DNA from 3 places in the Shewanella sp. SM20 genome. Region 3 is predicted to be linked to each of the others. Evidence: predicted binding sites of a transcription regulator. Region 3 holds the regulator's gene; each other region holds the start of a gene.
What was found. The regulator MetJ, encoded in region 3, represses methionine synthesis genes. The targets are predictions, from matches to a motif close to TAGACGTCTAGACGTCTA.

Region 1 (4,264 bases), on a different contig from region 3:
TGGTGGACTACCGTCAATCGGCAAATATCGATGGGCCGCTGATCCTTGGGATTGACACCCATGCGTTATCCTATGCGGCCTATTTGTCGGCAATTGAAGTGCTGGCGGCAAATAAAGTCACAGTGAAAATCCAACAGAACGACGGATTTACGCCAACGCCAGTGGTGTCCCATGGGGTGATTTGCGCCAATCGCGAAGCCAATATTACGGGTGCGGCATTGTCCGATGGTTTGATCATTACGCCTTCCCATAATCCTCCTCAGGACGGTGGCATCAAGTACAATCCACCCCATGGTGGACCGGCCGAAGGTAATATCACGGCTTGGATTGAATCGCGGGCCAATGATTACTTGCGCCAAGCGTTAGCTGGCGTGCAAAAATTAGCGTATGCCAAAGCGCTGGCATCAGGCTATGTCAACGCCATTGATTTGATCACGCCCTATGTGGCTGATTTAGAAAATGTTATCGACATGCAGGCGATTGCCAACGCTAAGCTGCGTATCGGCGTTGACCCGCTCGGTGGTTCAGGGATTTTCTATTGGGCACCGATTGCCGCGCGTTATGGGCTCGATATCACGTTAGTTAATGATAAAGTTGACCCAAGCTTTAGCTTTATGCCGCTGGATAAAGACGGCAAAATCCGCATGGATTGCTCATCTCCCTACGCGATGGCCGGGTTACTCGCCCATAAAGAATCCTTTGATTTATGCCTTGGTAATGATCCCGATTATGACCGTCACGGCATAGTTTGCCCTGGTACGGGTTTGATGGATCCGAATCATTATCTTGCGGTCGCTATTGATTATTTACTGACACACAGACCAGATTGGAGCGATACCTTAGCCATAGGTAAAACCTTAGTATCGAGTGCGCTTATCGATAAAATCTGTGCTTTCCACGGCAAAACGTTACTCGAAGTGCCAGTGGGCTTTAAGTGGTTTGTCGACGGTTTAGCCGAAGCCACAATCGCCTTTGGCGGTGAAGAGAGTGCTGGCGCGGCATTTTTACGCCGTGATGGCTCTACTTGGTGTACGGATAAAGACGGCTTCATTTTAGGGTTACTTGCCGCAGAAATTCTTGCGGTGACAGGTAAAACCCCTGGTCAACGTCACCAAGAGTTAGTAAAACAATTTGGCCAAAGTTTCTATAAGCGTATCGATAGCCCAATCAGTCTTGAAAACAAAGCCAAGTTTGCTTTGCTCAATGCTGACACCTTAAATGCCACTGTGCTTGCAGGTGAGACAATCGAAAACGTGTTAACCCATGCGCCAGGCAATAATGCGGCCATTGGCGGCATCAAAGTTACCACAGCTAATGGGTGGTTTGCCGCGCGTCCATCGGGCACTGAAGCGTTATTTAAGATCTACGGCGAGAGTTTTATCAGTGAGCAGCATTTGGCTGAGATCATTAAAGATGCGCAGGCATTAATTGATAAGGCGCTAAACGCTTAATGCAGTAGTAGGTTTAGCTAACGTCTCAAAATAAAAAACGCACTCAGATTTGAGTGCGTTTTTGTTTGTGTCTAATTCAGCTGTGAGTAGTTGATCTCATTCTGATTTGACCGTATTTAGTACTCGATATGACAACTCGGTAAGTTATTCTTATCGATGTAATTTTGATGATATTCCTCAGCCACATGGAACTGTTGAAGTGGCACTATTTCAGTGACGATATGGCGTAATCCCCAACGGCCCGAGCGGGCAAAAGCTAACTTTGAGGCTTCTGCGGCTGCTTTTTGCTCACGGTCGTGGAAGAAAATGGTGCTGCGATATTGGGTGCCAATATCTCCGCCTTGCATGTTCAGACTCGTTGGATTGTGGTTTTTCCAAAATACATCGAGCAAGTCTTCATAACTGACAAGGGCGGGATCGAATTCCACTTGCACCACTTCGGCATGGCCCGTTTTGCCTTTTTTGACTTCTTCATAGGTCGTCGCTGCATTATTGCCGCCCATATAGCCGCAGGTGGCATTCGATACGCCGTACACTTGTCTAAAAAAATACTCTACGCCCCAGAAACAGCCGGCACCAAAGGTTGCTAACGCCATAATTAAATCCAATAGAAGTCTAGATGGCTAAGGATTGTGATAAAACTTGAGTGCAAAAGCAAGCCTCAAACTGGAATATTTATCATGGGAAATTCTTAGGGAATGTCCTAAGAATTTAACAATCAGCTTAGTTGAATGTCATTCCGCTTAAAACTGGGTCCTACGGCAATAAATGTCTGAGAACAGCACTAAAAACATGTGTTAGTATTGAAGCCGTTTTTTAGGTGCGAGTGAGACTAACCGCGGTGAGATAAATGCTTAAGTGGTTATTACTGCCTGTACTTATGCTATTGCGCCAATACTGTTACACATCATTATAAGGAGAATTCTGTGTTACAAGCTCTGTTAGATTCAAAGGATTTTTTAGCGCTCACCTTAGCCCATCCTGAACAGTTCGATGGCGAATTTTCATTTAACTTAGGCGATCATACTCAAGTGGAAGTGTGGGATACCGGTGTTATTGTTTTCGAACCAATACAGAATGAAGGAAAAGATATTGTGCTTTCCTGCGGTGTTCACGGTAACGAGACCGCGCCCATTGAACTCTGCAATAGCTTAATTAAACAACTTCTACAGAAAAAGATCATCGCAAAGCAGCGCACTTTATTTCTCATTGGTAACCCATTAGCGATTAATAACGGCACGCGGATTATTGACGAAAACATGAATCGTCTCTTTAGTGGTGAGCATTCCAATCCACCAGGGTTAGTGAACCCTGAGCGAGTACGCGCGAAAAAACTCGAAGCCTATGTCGATCGTTTTTATACTGCGGTTGCCGATGAACGTCAGCGCATCCATTATGATCTGCACACGGCGATGCGCGCCTCGAAGCATGAAAAGTTCGCTATCTATCCCTATCGTCCTGGGCGCGCCTTTAGCGGCGAGCAAATTATGTTTTTAGCCGCAAGCGGCGTCGATACAGTACTTTTCCACCATGAACCGACCACGACCTTCAGCTATTTTTCCTCTGAACGCTACGGTGCCGATGCCTTTACCATTGAGCTTGGCAAAGTGTATCCCATGGGGCAGAACGACATGACGCGTTTTATCGCCACCCATGAAATGTTCATGCGCTTGATCACCGCTAAGCCGTTGGAGCTGGATGCATTTGATGCCGATAAGGTTAACTTGTACCAAGTGTGCCGCGTTATCAATAAACATTTCGATGATTTTGAATTTACCTTCGCAACTGATGTCGAAAACTTCAGATCTTTCCCGAAGGGCTTTGTTTTAGCGCGGGAAGGTGGGCAAGAAATTAAAGTGGAACATGAGTTTGAGTCTGTCGTGTTCCCTAATGCCAAAGTGCCTATTGGCAATCGCACTGTGATTTGCCTGATCCCTGCGGTGAATGCGGACGTGCGTTAGGCTTGTAAAGCAATATATACATGCGTGGCAGGGATAACTTGTGGTTTGAGCTATGCCAATGGTTGATAGGTAGTTTACGTTAACGTAATGTTCGTCGGGCATATTCGTATAAACAGACGCATCAAAACGCTTTGATGCGTAATGAGATAACAAGAGCACAATATGAGCAAAGCAACACTCAACACTGATACAGTGCACCGTGTCGGCTTCTTGGATAAGGCATCGCTACACATTCCTATCCTTCGAATTCTACAAGCCGACGGCACCACTTATGAAACCGCGGTTTTGCCTGTGATAGATGAAACCTTAGCCACTAAAATTTACGATACCTGTGTATTCACTCGGGTACTTGATGAACGTATGCTTGGCGCCCAGCGTCAAGGGCGCATCAGCTTCTACATGACCTGTACGGGTGAAGAAGCGGCGATTGTCGGCAGTGTGGCCGCACTCGATCAAGAAGATGTGATCCTCGCGCAATATCGCGAGCATGCGGCGCTGCGTTATCGCGGCTTTACCACTGAACAGTTTATGAATCAGATGTTCAGTAACGAGAAAGATCTTGGTAAAGGTCGACAAATGCCAATCCATTACGGCAGTGCGGCATTGCATTATCAAACGATTTCTTCACCGTTAGCCACGCAAATCCCGCAGGCGACTGGTGTGGGCTACAGCTTAAAAATGCAAGGTAAGCGCAAAGTCGCGGTTTGTTATTTTGGCGAAGGCGCTGCATCGGAAGGGGATTTTCATGCTGGCCTAAACATGGCCGCGGTACTGAAATGCCCAGTGATTTTCTTCTGTCGTAACAATGGCTACGCGATTTCTACCCCCACTGAAGAGCAGTTTGCTGGAAAC
Region 2 (4,264 bases), on a different contig from region 3:
GCTCCATCACAATGCGCTCAGTCATGCCATTGGCTTGAGTGAGGTTCGTCGCCTTATTGATAAATACTTGAATAACATCCGTAAAACTGATGTTCGCCGCACCAAAACTCGTCGCGGCAATAGGCGTTATCAAAGTGATGACACCTAATACGAGCAGCATCAGTTGTTGTCTCGTCAACGGTGTCACGATACGTCCCAAATATGAGATGAAATATTGTTTACTCCCCTGAGTCATCCACCCTCGCCTCGCTCGTTCAGGCCATGATCTATATGGTGGTAACCATAAAAATAGCTGATTAAGGGCTTTTTATGTTGTGGATGGGGCGATACCTGAGCACACACGCCAAACACATCGCCAATTCGCGCCTCGGTTAATACTTCGGTTGGCGTCCCCATAGCGCTGACTTCCCCGTTATGGATCAACAACAAACTGTCGCACAGGGCACTGGCTAAATTAAGATCATGAATAGAGGCAATCACGCTGATGCCAAGACTACGCACCAATTCGAGGATTTGAATTTGATAGCGCACATCGAGGTGGTTCGTTGGCTCATCGAGGATTAAAAGCTGCGGCTGCTGCACTATGGCGCGGGCAATTAAGGCGCGTTGCTTTTCACCGCCAGATAAGTGCTCATATTGTTGGTGCATCTTATGGCTCAAGCCGACTTTCTCTAAAGCCTTAGCAATACGCTCAGTATCACAGCTCGAATTGGTATCGAACATGCCCTTGTGGGGCGTTAAGCCCATGCTGACCAATTGCTCTGTGGTGAGGTCAAAATAGTGCGGTGTATCCTGCTGCACTACGGCAACGCGACAGGCAAACGCCTTGGGCGACAAACGCTCAATATCTTGATCAAAAAGGGTAATTTTGCCCTGAGTCGGGCGAACAAACCGATACAAACATCGCAACAAGCTAGACTTGCCCGCACCGTTAGGGCCAATCAACCCCAGCATCTGCCCCGTTGGCAGCGTAAAGTTAATATTGGAAAGAATGGTTTTGCCATCGATACACCAGCTCAACTGGCTCACATTGAGCGCGACTGACGGGCTCAATGACGGGTTAGTGTCACTATCATTCACATTCACGGGGCTATTAGTTTGGATTGCGGAAAGTTTCACCTAAGCGGCGCTCCTATCGAGTCCAAACCTGTATAAAAAAAGGTTGTGCACATTGTCATCTGCTCCCTCGAGTCACCCGCTCGAGAACTAAGGCTGCACGCAGCGATAACAGAAATAGGCAGGTCTCCTGACTCGTAGGGAAGAAGATTCGAGATCTTTTTCACTACTCACAGTTGCGGGCACAGTTCGGGCTGACTGACGAGCAGCTCCCCGATTCCCTATTATATTTGGGTTGATATGCTCTTTGTTAACAACGCCACTGTGAATAAAAACAACGGAGCGATTCGAACAAAGAGAGTCTATTCCCAACACCTATTTCTGCGACGTTATCACTCATTGCGCATGTAATACGCTATCTCGTTCAAACGTCAGGGAAAAGCATTATCCTACATCTATCCTATTAGGCAATGCTGTTTAAATCAGAATATTTTCATGTCAGCTTATTCTCGCCAAACAATCACGCCTACACCATAACTCCTAGGTCGTGAAATAAGGCCTCAACACCTGCGCCCACTCGGCCAAGCTAAACGCCAATAGCAGGCACCCAGTTCATCTTGCAGCACATTAATGCTCACCACGGCCGCCACGGGTAAATCGAGTTGACTATAAAACCCCACCGCCCGTTCAACCCCTAAGGCACGCGCCATTAAGTGACGGATCACCCCGCCGTGGGTCACGACCCACACTTGAGTGGCTGGCATATTGTCACAGTTTTCATTAACGGTACTGTTTTCATTACCCATTTTATGTGAGTCAAGGGTCAATCGTTCAAACTCAGCGGCGAGTATCTGGTCAATCGTCCCATTCACCCGCGACTCAAAACTTGCCATAGTTTCACCATTGGGTGGCGGAGTTTGCCAAGGGTTTTGCCAATAGGCCGCTAAACGTTCGCCCTCTTGCTGATACAGCTCATCGAGTCGACGACCGTCCCAATCACCAAAATCAATTTCCTGTAAACCCGACAAAAACTGCGCCTGCAATGGCCTTGACTCAGATACCAGCGCCGCCGTCGAATGCAATTCGGCGGCAAAGGCTTGGGCAAATTCGGCGCAGCGGCGTGAAGTCGAACTGTAAATCGCGCTACAGGTACTTGCCTGCGCCTCAACCGCTGCCGACATTTGCTGCCAGCCCTTTTCGCTTAAAGGCACATCCACACGGCCGCGTAAAATGGCGCCGCCTTCACACTCACCGTGGCGCAACAATAACAATCGAACTTGTTTCATATATGCCTTTTTAGTTAGGGACTAGATACTAAGAACTAAAGCCGAGGGCCTAAATTCTTGATTCTCGATTCTCGCTCCTAATGCCTTTGACTTTCATCTTGCCCTGACAATCATAAGTCGCGTATTATGGACGTCTATACGTTTAAATGTCCAAAACAAATTTTTAAGAACAAGTATTCAAAAAATGTCGGCTGACGACAATAAAATGCACTTAGCATAACAATGGCCGATTTTTGGACTTAACTTAGCTGTATTTAAGGTAATTATTTATGACGATACCCTCTACCAAAGCCGGCCAGATATTGGCAGACATACGCAAACAGCTTGCAGAGCGCATTCTGATCTTAGACGGTGCCATGGGCACTATGATCCAAGGCTACAAGCTGGAAGAAGAGGACTATCGCGGCGAACGCTTTAAAGATTGGCACACTGACGTCAAAGGCAACAACGATTTATTGGTGTTGTCGCAACCCCACATCATCAAACAGATTCACACCGACTACTTAAACGCCGGTGCCGACATCATTGAAACCAACACCTTTAATGCTACTACTATTGCCATGGCCGACTACGACATGCAGTCGCTGTCCGCCGAAATTAACTTAGTCGGCGCGCGCCTCGCCCGTGAAGCCTGTGATGAAGCCTTTGCTGCCACAGGCATTCCACGCTACGTCGCCGGTGTGTTAGGCCCCACTAACCGTACGTGTTCGATTAGCCCTGATGTGAACGACCCTGGCTATCGCAACGTCAGCTTCGATGAGTTAGTGACTGCTTACAAAGAATCTACTAAGGCGCTGATTGAAGGCGGCGCGGATATCATTATGGTCGAGACCATATTCGATACCTTAAACGCCAAAGCCGCGCTGTTCGCAATTGAATCCGTATTCGATGACTTATTTGGTCAGCATTCTAAAGACAGATTGCCGATCATGATTTCGGGCACCATTACCGATGCCTCTGGCCGCACACTGACTGGCCAAACGACCGAAGCCTTTTACAATTCCCTTCGTCATATCAAGCCCTTATCTATCGGTCTTAACTGTGCACTTGGGCCAAAAGAATTGCGCCCCTATGTGGAAGAATTATCCCGCATCAGCGAGTGTTATGTGTCGGCGCATCCGAATGCAGGCCTGCCGAACGAGTTTGGCGGTTACGATGAAACCCCAGAGGATATGGCGAACGTGATCGAAGATTGGGCGCGCGAAGGCATGCTCAATATTATCGGTGGTTGTTGTGGTAGTACGCCTGAACATATCCGCGTGATCCGTGAAGCGGTCGACAGACATAACCCGCGCGTGTTGCCCGATATTCCCGTAGCTTGCCGCTTAGCCGGTTTGGAACCACTGACTATCGACGCCCAATCCCTGTTCGTTAACGTGGGTGAGCGCACCAACGTTACAGGTTCGGCCAAGTTTTTAAAGCTGATCAAAGAAGGCAAGTTTGAGCAGGCGCTCGATGTCGCCCGCGAGCAGGTCGAAAGCGGCGCGCAAATCATCGACATCAACATGGACGAAGGCATGCTCGATGGCGCCGAGATCATGCACAAGTTTTTAAACTTGATTGCCTCTGAGCCCGACATCAGTCGCGTACCTATTATGATCGACTCCTCTAAGTGGGAAGTGATCGAAGCTGGCCTCAAATGTATTCAAGGCAAGGGCATAGTTAACTCGATTTCCCTTAAAGAAGGCGAAGCCAAGTTTATCGAGCAAGCCACCTTAGTGAAACGCTACGGCGCGGCGGCCATTATCATGGCGTTCGACGAACAGGGTCAGGCCGACACTAAAGCGCGTAAAATCGAAATCTGTACCCGCGCCTATCGGGTGCTGGTCGATAAGGTCGGCTTTCCGCCAGAAGACATCATCTTCGACCCGAATATTTTCGCCATCGCCACAGGTATCGATGAACACGACAACTATGCCGTC
Region 3 (4,264 bases):
ACCAACGTTCGCCAAAGCTCACCACATGATTGATTTGGTATTCGTTGCGCTCATCTAAGGACAACAAGCTGATGAGTTGCGCTTTATCTGTGGCCAAACGCTCACGCAGATCGCGGGCTTGTTCATTCGACAACAACTGCTCAATCAACCCCTGTTGGTAGCTGATCAGCACTTGTAATTCTTCTTGCCATAGCTGACCCGCATCACGCAGCGCTAATAATTTATACAGGAAATTCGTGCTTTTACCCGCCGCAGAGACCACCACGAGATCATCACTATGACCGTGGGTTAACAGGATATGGGCGACTCGGCGATAACAATCGGCATCCGCTAAACTGGAGCCACCAAATTTATGTAAGTGACAACGTGCCATCTATTATTCCTCTACTGACAAGCCGCAACGGCGGCTAATCCTGCTTGAATATCTGCAACTAAATCGGCGGCATCTTCAATACCCACCGATAGACGCAATAGGGTGTCCTTAATACCAGCCTCGAAGCGCGCTTGCGGCTCCATGGCTCTGTGGGTCATAGTGGCGGGCACTGCCACTAAACTTTCGACGCCACCTAAACTTTCCGCCACGCTAAATAAGCTGAGTGCACCTAAAAAGGCCACCACTTCGGCCTCGCCGCCTTTGAGCTCAAAGCTCAGCATAGCGCCAAAGCCCTGTTGTTGCTTGGCCGCAATGGCGTGACCTGGATGATCCGCAAGCCCTGGGTAATAGACTTTACTCACCACAGGGCTTTGCGTTAATAACTCAATAATACGCTGGGCATTGGCTTGATGCTCGCGAATACGCACAGCTAAGGTACGTAGGCCGCGCAGGGTCAGATAACTGTCGAAGGCTGACCCCGTTAAGCCTAGAGTGTTCGACCACCAATGTAAGCTTTCGCCGATTTGCGCGTCTTTGGCGACCACAGCGCCGCCGACCACATCGCTGTGACCATTGATATATTTAGTGGTGGAGTGGATAACGATATCCGCGCCTAACAATAGGGGTTGTTGCAATATCGGCGATAAAAAGGTGTTATCGACCACCACCAGCGCGCCGACACCATGGCTCGCCTTAGCAATGGCTTCGATATCCACCACACGCAATAACGGGTTTGATGGGGTTTCGAGCCACACCATCTTAGGATTCTGCGCAATAGCGGCGGCTAACGCTTGGCTGTCGGTTTGGTCGACCACAATGAGCTTAAACTGGCCTTTCTTCGCCAAGTTGGTAAATAAACGGTAGGAACCGCCATAGCAATCATGGGGCACAACCAATAGGTCATCGGGGCCGAGCAAGGTCGTCACTAAGGTGATGGCCGCCATGCCAGTGCACGTCACTATCCCAGTGGCGCCCTTTTCTAATTGCGCTAATGCTTCGCCTAAAATGCAGCGTGTTGGGTTGCCTGAACGACTGTAATCGAATTCGCGGGGATTTTTATGACCATCGAAGGCGTAATTAGTCGACAAATAAATCGGTGGCACAACTGCGCCATATTGAGTATCGCTTTCGATACCCTGACGCACTGCCAGTGTGGCTAATTGACGCTCTGCCATGGGTGGACTCCTAAATTCGGTAGACTGATAGAGATGTCTGGACGTCTAAATGTACCTAAGCCCAACGCTATCGTCAATAGGCGTGAAGACGTTTAGACGTCTGAACATAAAGAAATCTGTTTGCAATCACAAAGAAATAGTAGCAATAATTTGACTGTTCTTTGTAAGGGTTTAAAATCTGCCCCGAATTTAGCGTTATAACAGGTGAGTCAATGACTGAATGGAATGGGGAATACATCAGCCCCTATGCTGAACATGGCAAGAAGAATGAACAAGTAAAAAAAATTACTGTGTCTATTCCGCTCAAAGTGCTTAAGGTCCTTACGGACGAACGAACTCGTCGTCAGGTCAATAATTTGCGTCACGCCACCAACAGCGAGCTGTTGTGTGAGGCATTTTTGCACGCCTACACTGGCCAGCCATTGCCTAACGATGAAGATCTGTCAAAAGATAGCCCAGACAGCATTCCCGCCGAAGCCAAGTTGCTGATGGACGAGATGGGGATCGAGTGGGAAGACATGGAATAGCGACTTGTCGCTGGCAAAGTTACATCACAGTGCTCATCAATAGGGATCGTTAACGATCCCTTTTTGTTTATATGGAATCCTATGTTTTCTATGATAGATCCACAGACTCTCGCCCTGGCCTCACTGATTGTGTTTCTTGGCGCCTTAACCCAGAGCCTGATTGGGTTTGGCCTAGCGGTTGTCGCCAGTCCTTTGCTGTATATCGTCGATCCACAACTTGTACCTGCGCCTGTTATTGCTATGGGTTTCTCCATCGCCCTGCTGACCTTAGTGCGTGAACGCGGTCACTTAGAATTCAATGGCTTGCAATATGCGCTCATAGGCCGCGTGCCCGGTGGTTTTATCGGCGCGAGTTTATTACTGTTTGCGCCTCAACCCATACTCGGTTTATCCATCGCCGCTATTGTGACTGTCGCAGTGATCCTCAGCCTGTATAAATTCAGCCTGCCAGTGAATAAGAAAACCCTCTTCGGTGCGGGCGTGGTTTCAGGGATCTTCGGCAATATCGCCGCGATTGGTGGCCCGCCGATGGCGATTTTGTTGGCAGGCAAAGATGCCTCGCAGTTTCGTGCAGCCCTGTCGGCCTTCTTCATTTTTAGCTCCATGATTGCACTGATCATTTTAGCGATCACTGGCTTATTAGAATTAAAACATCTGTGGCTGTCGTTGATGCTGCTCCCCTCAGTGATTTTAGGTTACTTAGTCGCAGGACGATTAGTGGGCCGTGTCGATAAAGAGAAGACAAAGATGGCAACGTTAGTCCTGTGCAGTATCAGCGCCTTAGTGCTAACGGTGAAGTCGGTTATTGAGTTATTACCCCAATAAGCGTCCTGCTTGTACTGGCAAACCTTCTCAAGATTCAAACAATAAAAAAGCACTGACATTGCCAGTGCTTTTTCTTTATCTATCAATATGTAAAGCTAGATTACACTCAGCTTAAATAGCTTTGCCCTGCGTACACAATAAAGTGTCTTAAGGCGAGTACGCCCGTTAAGCTCGCACAAGCCACCATGATCATCGCGCCCTTAGTGTGGCGAGTCGCGGCGGGTAGCAGCATAAACAGCAATGGAATACCAAAACCTATACCGACAACGCCTATCCAGAACACGCTTGCCCATAACCCAGAAGTTAACGATGCTAAGGCCGCAGCCGCCGCGCCGCCCTTGAAGTACAAGGCGCAGAACAACATGAACAGGAACAAAATTTCAATCGCCATCACAGGCAATTCTAAACCGTGCATCTTCACTAAGGTTTTGTCGTGGCTGTCCGTCTTAAACATCAGCAACGCCAGTACCGCATTTGCCGCAGCGCCCGCCGATAGACCTGACACTAAAAACAGCGCAGGCAGTACCGCAGTGTTGAGCATAGGATAGGCATTCATCGCCGAAATTAAGAAGCCAGTGTAAGCCCCTACGCCAATGGCGAGGACAAACAACAATACTTCAATCAGCTTTCGAAATGGCATAAGTAACTTAGCGATAGGTGTTAGGAAACCCAAACCCCATTTTGGTAAGTCATCCCGCAGCACAATAATGGCGTATGCAAAGGCCAAGGGAGAATACGCCAGCAGCGCCAGCACCCCGATTGCCATCACAGACTGGAAGTTATAGTGAATTAAGATCAACCAAAAGTGGAATGGTTTGGTTAAGTCAAACACTAAACAAGCTAGACCTAAGCTAATTGCTACAGGCCCAATAATGGCTGCCGCCTTAAGAATGCTGCTTTCAGCTCCCGCGCTGAGTTCCTTATTCGCCCAGCGCAAACCAATGCCAATCAGTAAACTGCCCGCGGATAACCCCGCCATAAACAGGTAAACGGCGATGACCCAGTGCCAAGTGACAGGATCATATTGCGCCATGTCGCCCCAAGTATTGTTCATAATCAAATCCCCCCTCTTTTGGTAGGAACGCGATATACCCTAGGTTTAGTGCCCAAATGGGTTTTATCTTGGTAAGTGATTTTAGTGTTGAGCATGATGGCCACTTCACTGCGTGGATCATTAGCATCACCAAACACTAAGGCATCGGTTGGACACACAGTCACACACGCTGGCTCTTCGCCCCGCGCTAAACGACTGTCTTTACAGAAGTTACACTTATCCGCCGCCTTGGTTTCTGGGTTCATAAAGCGCACTTTATAGGGGCACGCTGCCACACAGTACATACAGCCGACACACTTCTCGGTATGGA

Region 1: msrA (peptide-methionine (S)-S-oxide reductase MsrA) is a predicted target of MetJ. The motif match lies at 2,060-2,077, and genes of this name have one in related genera.
Region 2: metH (methionine synthase) is a predicted target of MetJ. The motif match lies at 2,470-2,487, and genes of this name have one in related genera.

Annotation. Positions count from the first base shown of each region.
Region 1 covers NZ_JAKKRK010000002.1:197,420-201,683, forward strand. The annotation lists gene pgm (phosphoglucomutase (alpha-D-glucose-1,6-bisphosphate-dependent)) at 1-1,451, shown strand, start outside; gene msrA (peptide-methionine (S)-S-oxide reductase MsrA) at 1,568-2,047, opposite strand; gene astE (succinylglutamate desuccinylase) at 2,378-3,412, shown strand; gene L5M18_RS01880 (thiamine pyrophosphate-dependent dehydrogenase E1 component subunit alpha) at 3,575-4,264, shown strand, end outside.
Region 2 covers NZ_JAKKRK010000057.1:5,074-9,337, reverse strand. The annotation lists gene L5M18_RS19220 (FecCD family ABC transporter permease) at 1-235, opposite strand, end outside; gene L5M18_RS19215 (ABC transporter ATP-binding protein) at 232-1,119, opposite strand; cobalamin riboswitch at 1,219-1,395, opposite strand; gene L5M18_RS19210 (histidine phosphatase family protein) at 1,617-2,342, opposite strand; gene metH (methionine synthase) at 2,612-4,264, shown strand, end outside.
Region 3 covers NZ_JAKKRK010000060.1:12,064-16,327, forward strand. The annotation lists gene L5M18_RS19675 (bifunctional aspartate kinase/homoserine dehydrogenase II) at 1-373, opposite strand, end outside; gene metB (cystathionine gamma-synthase) at 385-1,548, opposite strand; gene metJ (met regulon transcriptional regulator MetJ) at 1,761-2,075, shown strand; gene L5M18_RS19690 (sulfite exporter TauE/SafE family protein) at 2,157-2,900, shown strand; gene nrfD (NrfD/PsrC family molybdoenzyme membrane anchor subunit) at 3,007-3,954, opposite strand; gene L5M18_RS19700 (4Fe-4S dicluster domain-containing protein) at 3,957-4,264, opposite strand, start outside.